One region of the Roseateles sp. genome, then DNA from elsewhere that is predicted to be linked to it. Evidence: predicted binding sites of a transcription regulator. Region 1 holds the regulator's gene; each other region holds the start of a gene.

Region 1 (3,206 bases):
GGTCGGATGGATGCGGTCCCAGAACATATACCCGTCGGGGTTGCTGCAGGTGCTGCCATTGGGCTGGCCGACATAGCCGGTGAAGCAGGCCTCGGTGACGTTGCTCAGGCCGTATTGGGCGGCGTTGTCGACCAGGACCTGCTGCGCGCCCAGGACGTCGAAATAGCGGATGTCGATGCCGGGCAAGGCCCGCAGCTGGCCGATGGCTTGATTCAGGCCGAGGTTGAAGCCCAGGGACAGCAGATGCAGCTGACCCGACAGGCCGGAGGAGAGGCCGCCTGGCGTCTGCCCCAGGTCGGGCAGGCCCGGCATCAGGAAGTTGCGCGCACCCAGGCCGTAGAGGGTCTGGACCGCGCTGCTGAGGTTCTGGATGGCCGCTTGTCCGGTGGCCTGCGAGAAGCCCTGGTACTGGAAGTCATTGGCGCCGCCCCAGAGCAGGTACAACGCCTGGCTGTCGGCGGCCATGCCGGCCAGCCCGGCCTGGAAGGTGCCGACCTGCGAGAGCATGCCGGTGTTTTGCAAGGCGGCCGGGGCGCCTGCAGCCACCGCCGCGCCGTTGAGCCAGCCGGTCTGGGCGCCGCCCCAGGCGTAGTCTTGCAGGCTCACGCCCAGGCCTTGGGCGAGGTGCTCGACGGCCACCGGGCCGTTGGAAAAGCGGCCCTGGAAATAGTTGCCGGGCTGGGGCACGGCGCCACCCGTGGCGCGGTAGAAGTTGCCGTTGTCTGACAGGCTGTCGCCGAAGGCGATCACGCGGCTGTAACTGGAGGCGGTGCTGCTCGTGGCTTGAGCCTCAGTCTGCGCCTGCGAGGGTGCGGCCCAGGCCAGGCCGGCAGCGAGCATCAGCAGGGCGGGCAGGCGAGCGTCAGCTGAGGTGCGGTGGATGGTGTTCACGGCAGACCTTTCAAGTAACGATCCAAGTCGGCGGCATGATGGCATGCCTCGAAATGGGAATCACCTGAAATCGGTGTGCGTGTTCACGTTTGGTGAGCTGCGGTGAACGGGTGAACGAGTGAACAGGTGAATGGTGAGTCGTGGTGTGTTGTTCACCCATTCACCTGTTCACTCGTTCACCACTCACCCTTCAAACCACGCGCCGCATCGTCGTCGTCCCAATATGCATGCCTTCGCGGTACTTGGCGACGGTACGGCGCGCGACCTGGATGCCTTGTTCTTCCAACATATTGGCCAGGGCGCTGTCGGACAGGGGCTTGGCCGGGTTCTCGGCGGCGATGAACTGCTTGATCAGCTCGCGCACGGCGGTGCTGGAGGCCTCGCCGCCGGCCTCGGTGGACAGGCCCGAGCCGAAGAAGTACTTGAGCTCGAAGGTGCCGAAAGGCGTGGCCATGTACTTGGCCGTGGTCACCCGCGAGATGGTCGACTCATGCAGGCCCAGCTCGTCGGCGATCTCGCGCAGCACCAGCGGCTTCATGGCGACGGCGCCGTGGCTGAAGAAACCTTTCTGGCGCTCGACGATGGCAGTGGAGACACGCAGGATGGTGTCGAAGCGTTGCTGGATGTTCTTGATGAACCAGCGCGCCTCCTGCAGCGCGCCGCCCAGGGCGCTGTTGCTGATGCCGCCGCGCGTCTGGCGCAGGGCATTGGCGTAGAGCTCGTTGATGCGCAGCTTGGGCGCGACCTCGGGGTTGATGATGACGCGCAGCTCGCGCCCGACCTTGCGCACGATCACATCGGGAATCACCGCCGGCGCCTGGCCGTGGGCAAAGCGCCGGCCCGGCTTGGGCTCGAGCGCCACGATCAGGGCCTGCGCCTCGCGCAGCAAGGGCTCGTCGGCGCCGGTCAGCAGCATCAGGCGGCGGCTGTCGCGCTTGGCCAGCAGGTCCAAGTGCTTTTTGCAGATCATGATGGCGATCACCTGCGGCGCGCTGCGCGGCAGCTGGCGCAGCTGCAGCACCAGGCACTCGGGCAGATCGCGGGCGCCGACGCCGGCCGGGTCCATATGGTGCAGCCACTTCAGGGCGATGCGCAGGTGGTCGAGCAGGTCCTCGCGTTCGGCCGCGCTGTCCTCGCCCGCGTCGGGGATCAAGGCCTCGGCAATCGACTCCAGGCTGTCTTCCAGCAGGCCGTCCTCGTTCAGGGAATCGATCAGCAGGCGCAGGGCCAGCTGGTCGGATTCGCTCAAGCTCATGCCGGCCATCTGCTGCTGCAGATGTTCTTGCAGGGAAATCTCGGCCGATTCCTGCTCGCTGCGCTCGCCGTCTTCGTCGTTGCTGCCGGAGCCGCTGCCGCTGTTGCTGGGCAGCTCGCGGATGCCGTCGAAATCGTCACCCTCGGTGCCGTTCTCCCAGTCCTCGCGCTCGCTGTTGCCGAAGTCCTCGGCCTTGAGCTCGGGCGTGGCCTCGGCCTCGGCGCCGCCGCCCAGTTCGCGCTCGGCGCCGCTGTCTTCGGCGGCACTGGCCTGGCGCAACTCGGGCAGTTCGGGCGCTGCGACGGCGAAGTCGTCTTCGGTTTCGAGCAGCGGGTTCTGCGCCAGCATCTGCTCGACTTCCTGGTTCAGTTCCAGGGTGGACAGTTGCAGCAGACGGATCGACTGCTGCAGCTGCGGCGTCAGCGCCAGATGCTGACTCAGGCGAACCTGGAGCGATTGCTTCATGGCCGCAGGCCCGGCGCTGTCAGGAGGCTCGCCATCACATCACATGCGGAAATGTTCGCCGAGATAAACCTTGCGCACATCGGCGTTGGCGACGATCTCGTCCGGCGTGCCCTCGGCCAGCACCGAACCCTCGCTGATGATGTAGGCGCGGTCGCAGATGCCCAGGGTCTCGCGCACATTGTGGTCGGTGATCAGCACGCCGATCTGGCGCGCCTTCAGGAAACCGATGATGCGCTGGATCTCCAGCACCGCGATCGGGTCCACGCCGGCAAAGGGTTCGTCCAGCAGGATGAAGCGCGGCTGGGTGGCCAGGGCGCGGGCAATCTCGACGCGGCGGCGTTCGCCGCCCGAGAGCGCCGGCGCCGGGCTGTCGCGCAGCTTTTCGATGCTGAGGTCGTGCAGCAGGGCTTCCAGCAGTTCCTTGATGCGCGGCTCTTTCAGCGCGCGGCCCTGCTCGTCGCGCTGCAGTTCCAGCACGGCACGGATGTTCTGTTCCACCGTCAGTTTGCGGAAGATCGAGGCTTCCTGCGGCAGATAGCTCAGGCCCAAGCGGGCGCGCTGGTGGATGGGCAGGTGCTCGACCGACTGGCCGTCG
Region 2 (3,206 bases), 890 kb from region 1:
TGCCCTGGCTGTATTGCGATCCGTATTCCTGCTGGCTTGATCGATAAGGTTGCATCAAACGACCGACTGGCACATCCGGATCCAGCCGTGTACATGACGCGATGAATGACCAGCCAAAACAGGATCTAGTTTTGCTTGCCCAAATGGAGATGGGCTAGGCAGGGGCTTGGACGGGGTGAACGGTCTTTTTTCAAAGTTCTGGCCCTCCAGGGCACAGGCGGACGGTCTTTATTAATCTAGATCATCGTGTGATCATCTATGACAAGCTTTCAAGAATGGCCTGAACCTAGTTCAGAAGGGCCAGAGACGGTGAAGGCTGCGTATTTCAAGGACGGTCAAGTTATCGGCCGGATGCTTGCCCTTTAGCAGACCTGGCCGCCCCACCCGAGGCACATTGGGATGAGACACTTCGAGCTCAATCTAACGAAGGGGACGACGATGGCCTTCAGCAGCATGATGACCGACACGATCGAGGTGCTCAAGAAGAACGGTGAAGTCAGGTCAGGCATAAAGGCAAGCGTGCAGAGAGGCGGGATCTACATCGTCGGCGTCCCCGATGGCCTTCTCATTGAGCCCGATGATCTGGTGCGCCGACGGATGTCGAATGGCGCAGAGGAAACGTTTCAGGTTGTGGATCCTGGCTTCCACGAGAAGTTTGGTGGCATCCCCGCCTCTTACCAGATGAAGGTTCGCAAGCTTGGGCTGCCCGAAGCAGAACGTGCCGTTCAGAACCTGACGGTGAACGTGACGGGCCACAGCGCCAGGTTCAACTATCAGTCAACCGATCACTCAACAAACGTCGTGACCGTCAATGCCTCGGTTGTGAACCATCTACAGAGTCTTCGTACGGAAATCCAAAGAGCAGCCCTGAGCTCTGACGACAAGGACGCGGCGCTCGAGGTGGTCGACGCGATAGAGGAGCAAATCGCTTCGGGAAAGCCGAAAAAATCGGTTGTCACAGCTCTTCTAGCGTCCCTCCCTGCAGTCGAATCAATCACCAACATCGGCAAGAACATCTACGACGCGATCCAAGCGGCCGGACAGATGTAACCGCGGAGGTCACATGGCTGCTCCCCGCGGCCTGCTCGTCCTCGTGATGTCAGCCCTTCGCTAGCTTCATCCCGTATGAAAAACTGCAGCAGCGCAATGCGGCAGGATAGAGCGTTGTGGGGCGCGGGCTTGGGGCATTGTTTGAAACCGGAAAAACAATTGCCAGTGATCCTGCCAGATCACTAATTTCAGGGCGTTTTTCGGCGAAAAATGACTCGTAAGTCATTGATTAATAACGAGTCAAAGCTCGCGATCAATTGTCGCGCACAGCGCGACTCCTTGACCTCCGTCTCCGCCAGGCCGACCAGGGTGAAGGAGGGCAGGCCATTGGCCAGATGCACCTCGACACGGACCGGCTCGGCCGCCAGGCCATCCAGTGCGCGGCTGTGAACGATTGCCAGAGACATGGTGCGCTTGTGCTCCCCTGCAGGCCAGGCCCTGGGCTGATTGTGCCCGGCTGCTGCGCCTTTCAGGCACACAAAGCGTGCTCCGCACCAATCGGGTGCGCCGAGCTCGGGCGGCGCCCGGCCTGGGCAGGCCAAGTTGGTGCGCCAGTTGCGGGTTTCGCTCTAGACCGGGAGGCCTTGAGCGCGAAGCGCTGCGGCGCAAAGCTGGCACGGAAGCTGCACTGCATACCGCCAAGTGCTCGCATTTCTCCGCTTTTCTCTTCCACCTTTTGTTGACATCCAGGAGTTCCGCATGAAGACATCGTTCGCCAAAGCTGCTGCCCTCACTCTCGCGCTCGGCGCTGTGCTGCCCCTGGCCGCCCAGGCCGAGGAAGCCGCCAGCCCGCTGAGCTTCAATGCCAGCGTGACCACGGACTACCGCTATCGCGGCATCTCGCAGAGCCGCGTCAAGCCGGCCTTGCAAGCCGGTGCGGACTACGCGGCAGCCAACGGTTTCTACATCGGCACCTGGGCTTCGACCATCAAGTGGATCAAGGATGCGCCTTACAACGGCGGCGCTTCGCTGGAGCTGGATGTCTACGCCGGCTACAAGACCGAAATCGCCGCGGGCCTGACGCTGGATGTCGGCGTGCTGGGATACATCTACCCCAGCAATGATCTGAACCCGAGTGCCAACACCACCGAGGTCTACGGCGCGCTGAGCTACGGCGTCTTCACCGCCAAGTACTCGCACAGCACGACCAATCTGTTCGGCACGGCCGACAGCAAGGGCAGCGGCTACCTCGACCTGAGCGCCACCCTGGACCTGGGCGACGGCTTCACCTTGGTGCCGCATCTGGGCCGCCAGAACGTCAAGCACAACTCGGCCGCGTCCTACACCGACTACTCGCTCACCCTGAGCAAGGAGTACGCGGGCATCGCCTTCGGCGCGGCGCTGGTCGGCACCAACACCGACGCCTACGTCGGCGGCCCCTCGGCCAAGAACCTCGGCAAGAGCGGCTTCGTGCTCTCGGCCAAGAAGTCCTTCTGAACTGAACGATCGCTCGTCTGATCGAAACCAAGACCCCGGAGACCCTCATGAAACTCATCACCGCCATCATCAAACCCTTCAAGCTCGACGAAGTGCGTGAAGCCCTCAGCGCCATTGGCGTGCAGGGCCTGACCGTCACCGAGGTCAAGGGCTTCGGACGCCAGAAAGGCCATACCGAGCTCTACCGCGGCGCCGAGTATGTGGTGGACTTTCTGCCCAAGGTGAAGGTCGAAGCCGCTGTGGCCGACGCCGTGGTGGAGCAGGTGATCGAGGCCATCGAGGGCGCCGCCCGCACCGGCAAGATCGGTGACGGCAAGATTTTTGTCTCTCCGTTGGACCAGGTGGTGCGCATCCGCACCGGCGAAACCGGTCAGGACGCGCTCTGAACACGCCCGAGCGCACTTCAACAAGACGCCAGCAAGGCACCCCCAAATCCGTAGGAGATTTGCAATGATCATCAAGAAACTTCTCGCCACCTTGGCCCTGGCCGCCGCGGTGCTCGCACCGGCCGCCTGGGCGCAAGACGGTGCGGCTTCGGCCCCGGTGGCTGCGGCCACCGCCATGGCCTCGGCACCCGAGGCCAGCGCTGCGCCGGTCGCGGCACCCACCGAAGCACCCGCCCCGGCCGCTGCTGCCAGCGAGGCTGCTGCTGCCGCACCGGTGCTGGTCCCCAACAAGGGCGACACCACCTGGATGATGCTGTCCACCCTGTTGGTCAT
Region 3 (3,206 bases), 1.7 Mb from region 1:
ATCGGGGCGGTTCAGTCCGAGGTCGCGATGCGGTACCGTCACCGATACCGTCGAGCGGAGGGTGAACGGAGACGGCAATACCGTCAGTCATAGACGGGGCCAGAATCAAACTGTCAGAGCTAGCCAGCAGTGATTGAGACAGGCTCGTTGGCGTCCGGGGCGTCGCGGTCGTCGGTCAGTCCAGTGGTGCGCTCGGACGGTATTGGTGACGGTATCGGTACGGGCGAGCTATCGCGGACCTGCTCACTTCCCAGGAGGGGCGAGTTGGATTGACAATCGAGTGGGAATGATCTTTCTGGCCTGAACTCGATGCTCGGGCCATGAGTAAAAAAGGCGGCCCGCAAGGCCGCCTTTCTTGTTTCAGCTCAGCAAGGCTGAAGGCTCAGAAGAAGCCCAAGGCGTTCGGCGAGTAGCTGACCAGCAGGTTCTTGGTCTGCTGGTAATGGTCCAACATGGCCTTGTGGGTTTCGCGGCCGATGCCGGATTCCTTGTAGCCGCCGAAGGCCGCGTGCGCCGGGTAGGCGTGGTAACAATTGGTCCAGACCCGGCCGGCTTGGATGGCGCGGCCCATGCGGTAGGCGCGGCTGCCGTCGCGCGTCCAGACGCCAGCGCCCAGGCCGTAAGGCGTGTCATTGGCGATCTGCAAGGCCTCGGCCTCGTCCTTGAAAGTGGCCACGGCCAGCACCGGGCCGAAGATCTCTTCCCGGAACACGCGCATATTGTTCGTGCCCTTGAACAGCGTCGGCTCGATGTAATAGCCACCGGCCAGCTCGCCGCCCAGCTGCTTGCGGCCGCCGCCGATCAGCAGCTGAGCGCCTTCCTGTTTGCCCACTTCCAGATAGGACATGATCTTGTCCATCTGCAGCGAGGAGGCCTGCGCACCCATCATGGTGTCGGTGTCCAGCGGGCTGCCTTGCTTGATGGCGGCCACGCGTTTGAGCGCGCGTTCGATGAAGCGGTCGTAGATCGACTCCTGGATCAATGCCCGGCTCGGGCAGGTGCAGACCTCGCCCTGGTTGAAGGCGAACAGGACCAGGCCTTCGATCGCTTTGTCGAGGAAGGCATCGTCCTGCGCCATCACATCGTCGAAGAAGACATTCGGGCTTTTGCCGCCCAGCTCCAGCGTCGCCGGAATCAGATTGGTCGCCGCAGCCTGGGCGATCACACGGCCGGTGGCGGTGGAGCCGGTGAAAGCGATCTTGGCGATGCGCTTGCTGGTGGCCAGGGCCATGCCGGCTTCGCGGCCATAGCCGTTGACGATGTTGAGCACGCCGGGCGGCAGCAGGTCGGCGATCAGCTCGGCCAGCACCAGGATGCTGATGGGCGTTGATTCCGCCGGCTTGAGCACCACGCAGTTGCCCGCGCCCAGGGCAGGTGCCAGCTTCCAGGCCGCCATCAGGATGGGGAAGTTCCAGGGGATGATCTGGCCGACCACGCCCAGGGGCTCGTGGAAGTGATAGGCGACTGTGTGGTCGTCGATCTGGCTCAGCGCGCCTTCCTGTGCGCGCAGGCATCCGGCGAAGTAACGGAAATGGTCAGCGGCGAGCGGAATGTCGGCATTCAGGGTTTCGCGGATGGGCTTGCCGTTGTCCACGGTCTCGGCATAGGCGAGCAGTTCCAGATTGGCATCGATGCGGTCGGCGATTTTGAGCAGGATGTTGGCGCGGGCGGCAGCATTGGTCGCGCCCCACTGGGCGCTGGCCGCATGGGCTGCATCGAGGGCCAGCTCGATGTCCTCGGCGGTGGAGCGAGCTGCGCGGGTGTAGACCTGGCCGCTGATGGGGGTGATGACATCAAAATACTCCCCCTTGACCGGTGGCACGAATCGGCCGCCGATGAAGTTGTCGTACTGTGTTTTGTAGGCGAGTGTGGCGCCGGGGGTGTTGGGGCTGGCGTAAAGCATGTCGGTCTCCATTTGTTGTGCGGTCAGGCCTGGTCTCCAGGCCTGTCTTCTAAAGGCATGGCTTGCGTCGGATCCATCCGCGGATGGATGTCGCCGCAAGCACACCTGTGAGATGACTTGCAGGGAGCGTGCCAGGCGCCTGGCTTGTACAGGAAGCCCCGGCTTTTCTGCACGAGCCGGGGAGCGAGTTTGGAATCCGGCCCTCCTGGTGCTGACGCCTGTGACGGCGTACTGTCACGAAACAGCACAGTCTTGGGCGTCGTTTGGCACAACTTCCGTGGAATTCGACGGGAAGTCGCCAAAAGGAGTGCAAATGCTTGGCAGCGGACGGAGGCCTGTTAAGGTCGCGCTGCGACGGTGGGTGCAGGCCGCAAAGGCGTGCTCCGTTTGAGCCTCAGCGTCCGATTCAGAGCCCATGCAAGGGCCGACCACGGAGACAAGTGAGATGACTGCGAATGCTTTGATGAGCCTGCGGGCGGCGCCCAGCCGCTTGCGCCAGGCGCGCCGACAGTTGCTGGAAACCGGTGAGCTGGGCGACGGCCTGCTGGACCCGCGCCTGCAGGCCAGCTGGCTGCGCAGCCGGGCTTTCGGCCTGACTCCCGAGGGCCGTGCGCAAGGAGTGCCGCACGCCTCGGCCGCCCAGCTGGCACGCTCGCTGGAGCAACGGCGGGCCTTGCTGGCCCAGGCCCGGCCGGTGATGGAGTTCGTGGCAGAACAGGTCAAGGCCAGTGACAGCTTGGTCATTTTGGCCGACCCGCAGGGCATGCTTTTGCATGCGCTGGGTGATGATGGTTTCGCCGACAAAGCCGCCCGGGTGGCCCTGCGGCCTGGCGCCGTTTGGCTGGAACAGTGGCGGGGCAGCAATGCCATCGGCACGGCCTTGGCGGATGGGCGTCCCGTGGTCATCAATGGCGCCGAGCATTTTCTGGAGCGCAATGGTTTCTTGACCTGCGCGGCCGCACCGATTGCCGACTCCAGCGGTGCCTTGCTGGGCGTGCTGGACATCTCCGGCGACCGTCGCGGCTACCACCCTCACACCCTGGGCCTGGCGCGATCGGCGGCGCGCATGATCGAGCATCAGCTGTTCCAGGCTCGCCATGGCAGCGGTTTGGTCTTGCGTCTGCATGCCCGCCCCGAAGGCCTGGACACGGTCACCGAGGGGCTGCTGGCGCTGGCTGACGACGGCATGATCTTGGGCGCCAACGGGCTGGGCCTGGAATGGCTGGGTCTGAACAGTGCTGCGCTGGGGCGTTGCACGGTCGAGGCGGCGCTGGGTTTGTCCATGCAAACGCTGCTGGGCGAT
Region 4 (3,206 bases), 170 kb from region 1:
ACGAGCGCGAGGTGCCGGGCTTGCGGGCCTTGGACCGCTACCGCTTCGAGGTGCGCCTGGCCGAGCCCGACCCGCGCTTCGTCCACCTGTTCGCCAATGCCGGCTACACCGGCGCCATGGCGCGCGAGGTGGTGGAGGCTTATGCGGCCGATCTGCTGGCCCACCCGGTCGGCACCGGGCCCTTCCGGCTGAAGAGCTGGCGGCGCAGCTCGCAGATCGTGCTGGAGCGCAACCCCAGCTTCCGCGAGCAGATCTATGAAGCCGGCGAGGTGCCGCCCGATGCCCAGAGCCAGGCCATTGCCCGGCTGCTGAAGGGGCGGCGCCTGCCCATGCTGGACGAGATACAGATCAGCATCATCGTCGAGACGCAACCGCGCTGGCTGGCCTTCAATGGCGGCGAGCTCGACCTGCTGGAGATGCCCACCGAGGTGGCTCCGTTGGCCCTGCCGGGCGGGCAGCTGGCACCCAATCTGCGCAAGCGTGGCGTGCAGGTCTTCCGGAGCCATGGTGCCGACATCGGCTTCAGCTTTTTCAATATGGAGGACCCGGTGGTCGGCGGCCTGTCCGCCGAGCGCGTCGCCCTGCGCCGGGCCATCACGCTGGCCTATGACAACGAAGCGGAAATCCGCATCGTCTACAAAGGCCAGGCCGTGCCGGCCCAGTCCATGCTGCCGCCCATGGTCTATGGCCACGACCCCGCCTTGCACAGCGAAGTGGGCCGCCACGACATGGCGCGCGCCCGCGCCTTGCTGGACCTCTACGGCTACGACAAGCGCGATGCCGAGGGCTACCGCCTGCAACCCGACGGCAGCCGCCTGACCCTGCGCCGCGCCGGCACGGCCGGCAGCTCACGCCAGCGCCTGATCGACGAGCTGTGGAAAAAGCAGATGGACGCGCTGGGCCTGCGCATCGAGTTCGAGTCGGCCACTTTTGGCGAGCTGATCAAGAAGGCCCTGGCCAGCCAGCTGATGATCTGGGGCTATGTCTGGGACCTCGGCGCGCCCGATGCGGACTTCCTGCTGAGCATGGGCTACGGCCCCAACGCCGGCCAGAGCAATGACGCCCGCTTCCAGCTGCCCGCCTATGACAAGCTCTATGCCCAGCAGCGCCTGCTGGCCGATGGGCCGGAACGCTACGCCATGATCCAGCAACTGAACCGCCTGCTGCTGAGCTATATGCCTTACCAGCCGCACCACCACCTGATGCGAGTCGATCTTTGCCAGGCGGGGGTCGAGGGCTTCATCCGCCAGCCGTTCACGAGGGATGCGTGGCGGTTTGTGGATCTCAACGATCAACTTATGGCAGCTGCTGTTGTACGGCCCGGTGTTCGAAGTCGAACGATTTGCAAGGCTTAAAGAGCGTCGATCAGAAAATTCTGACTAAATTTGCTTGGGTAGCAATTGGGCAGGTGCAGTGCTACTGGTATCGACGGTCCAATTCATTGACCGGTTCTGGCAAGAACCTTTGATGACCAAAGTATCCCCTGCACTAACATCGCCAAATTTCTTCAACGTGACCGTTACGTATAGACCATCTGCACTCACGTCTGAGGCAGAGATAGAAGCAACAACCTTTGCGGTTGCAAAGGCTGAAGGTGTACTCACGCCCAATTGAGCATCTGTAGCGCTCCGTAAGGCATTCATTCCGCATAGTTCCGAAGCCGAGAGCAAAACAGTTTGCACCACAGAGACTGCTTCGCTCATGCGCGCTCTATCCACATAGCTGCGGTAGACAGGTGTCGAGATTGCAACAAGCCCCCCAAGCACCAGCAACGCCACAAGAATCTCGATCAAAGTAAACCCAAAACCACGAGATTTCATTGAACGACTCCTTTATCCTTATGCACCCTGAGAGTTCCAAATAAATCGAATGCACTTTGATTGCAAACGAAGCATTCTTTGAAACCAAATCCAAGCAACTTCACATTAAATTTAAAGCCTTCAATAGTGAAAAAGGGCGGTCTCTTTGGACCGCCCTTCATTCAGATAAATCTTACTTACAAGCTATCAAGTCTTCGGATAGAACTTGGTCGGAACGGAGCCTCCTACCGTGGTGATGCATGACGCGCCGGCGGTGCATGTCACGGTGTAAACGACATTTTTGCCATCAATTGCCGTGTCGTTGAAGCCTCGCATAACGATGGTCACGGTACCAACAGTTGCACTGGTACCTGCAGCAGTCACCGAAGCTACATACTTACCAGTGATGGAACCTGCCGCTGCCATACCCAAATCAGCATTGGCCGTAGTCGCGCTCAAACTTCCATCATTGAACGCAACGTTGATGTTCTTGATTGCTGTAGCGGCCAAAGCAGAAGCCTCAGACATCTTGCCCTTGGTTGTGTAATCCTGATAAGCCGGCAACGCCACGGCTGCCAAGATACCGATGATCGCCACGACGATCATCAGTTCGATCAGTGTGAAACCTTGTTGGACGCGCTTCATGGTGAGTACTCCTGCAAAAAGTGAACGGGGGGGTAGGGACACACCCCCTGAATGCAGGGGTCGTGCCAGGGCTGAACCCGCCCGATTGCGTGAGAAAGCGCACGAATGGCGGCGCCTGTCGGGTTTCGACTGACAATTTTTGTCAGTCACCCCCTCAATCCGGCCGACATAAAGTGCCAAGTGACAGTTCTTGTCAGTTCATCCCGAGGCCGCCCGATCAAAGGGGCGGCGGAATGCAAAACGGCAGCCGGAGGGGCTGCCGTTGTTCTAACCAAGGCTAGCAGCCTCGGGCCTGCATTTTCCTTGGGCTGATCTCAAACCGCCGGCGCGCCGCCCAGCTCCATCACCATGCCCGCCGCCAAGGCGCTGATCCGGTGGCCGCTAGCGAGGGCGGCGACTTCGGCCATCACGGCCTGGCCCTCGCCTGGTTTGATATGGGTGATCTGCACCTGCACCGAGCCGCGCAGCTGGGCCAGCTCGGCGCCGAGGCGGGCGGGGCTCAAATGCCGGCTGAGGTCGGCCAACTCCTGCTCCTCGTTGCTGAAGGCGGTCTCGATCACCAGGTGGCTGACCCGCAGCTTGGCCAGCCGGGCCCAGAGCGCCGGGTTGGGGCCGGTGTCGCCGGTGAAGACCCAGTGGCCCTCGGCGCCGGCCACGGCAAAGCCGCAGGCCGGCACGGTGTGGGCGGCGCTGAGCACCTCGATGCGCCGACCGCCCAGGTCCAGCACATCGCCCACCTCGAAGGCATGCAGGCTCAGCACC

What was found. Region 1 encodes sigma-54, which starts transcription at its own class of promoters, with help from an activator protein. Its sites were predicted from a motif close to TGGCANGNAANCTGCTTT; they were not measured.
Region 2: the regulator sigma-54 is predicted to act here: its motif matches at 1,663-1,680, upstream of ACQY39_RS01045 (TorF family putative porin).
Region 3: the regulator sigma-54 is predicted to act here: its motif matches at 2,020-2,037, upstream of exaC (acetaldehyde dehydrogenase ExaC).
Region 4: the regulator sigma-54 is predicted to act here: its motif matches at 1,869-1,886, upstream of ACQY39_RS04245 (pilin).

What each region holds. Positions count from the first base shown of each region.
Region 1 covers NZ_OZ253537.1:1,116,526-1,119,731, forward strand. Annotated here, with positions in the region: gene ACQY39_RS04950 (SGNH/GDSL hydrolase family protein) at 1-891, opposite strand, end outside; gene ACQY39_RS04955 (RNA polymerase factor sigma-54) at 1,082-2,611, opposite strand; gene lptB (LPS export ABC transporter ATP-binding protein) at 2,651-3,206, opposite strand, start outside.
Region 2 covers NZ_OZ253537.1:227,279-230,484, reverse strand. Annotated here, with positions in the region: gene ACQY39_RS01055 (hypothetical protein) at 439-1,050, shown strand; gene ACQY39_RS01050 (hypothetical protein) at 1,239-1,457, opposite strand; gene ACQY39_RS01045 (TorF family putative porin) at 1,750-2,487, shown strand; gene glnK (P-II family nitrogen regulator) at 2,535-2,873, shown strand; gene ACQY39_RS01035 (ammonium transporter) at 2,944-3,206, shown strand, end outside.
Region 3 covers NZ_OZ253537.1:2,808,637-2,811,842, forward strand. Annotated here, with positions in the region: gene exaC (acetaldehyde dehydrogenase ExaC) at 383-1,903, opposite strand; gene ACQY39_RS12030 (sigma-54-dependent Fis family transcriptional regulator) at 2,349-3,206, shown strand, end outside.
Region 4 covers NZ_OZ253537.1:950,583-953,788, reverse strand. Annotated here, with positions in the region: gene ACQY39_RS04250 (ABC transporter substrate-binding protein) at 1-1,355, shown strand, start outside; gene ACQY39_RS04245 (pilin) at 1,380-1,820, opposite strand; gene ACQY39_RS04240 (pilin) at 2,007-2,444, opposite strand; gene ACQY39_RS04235 (MBL fold metallo-hydrolase) at 2,759-3,206, opposite strand, start outside.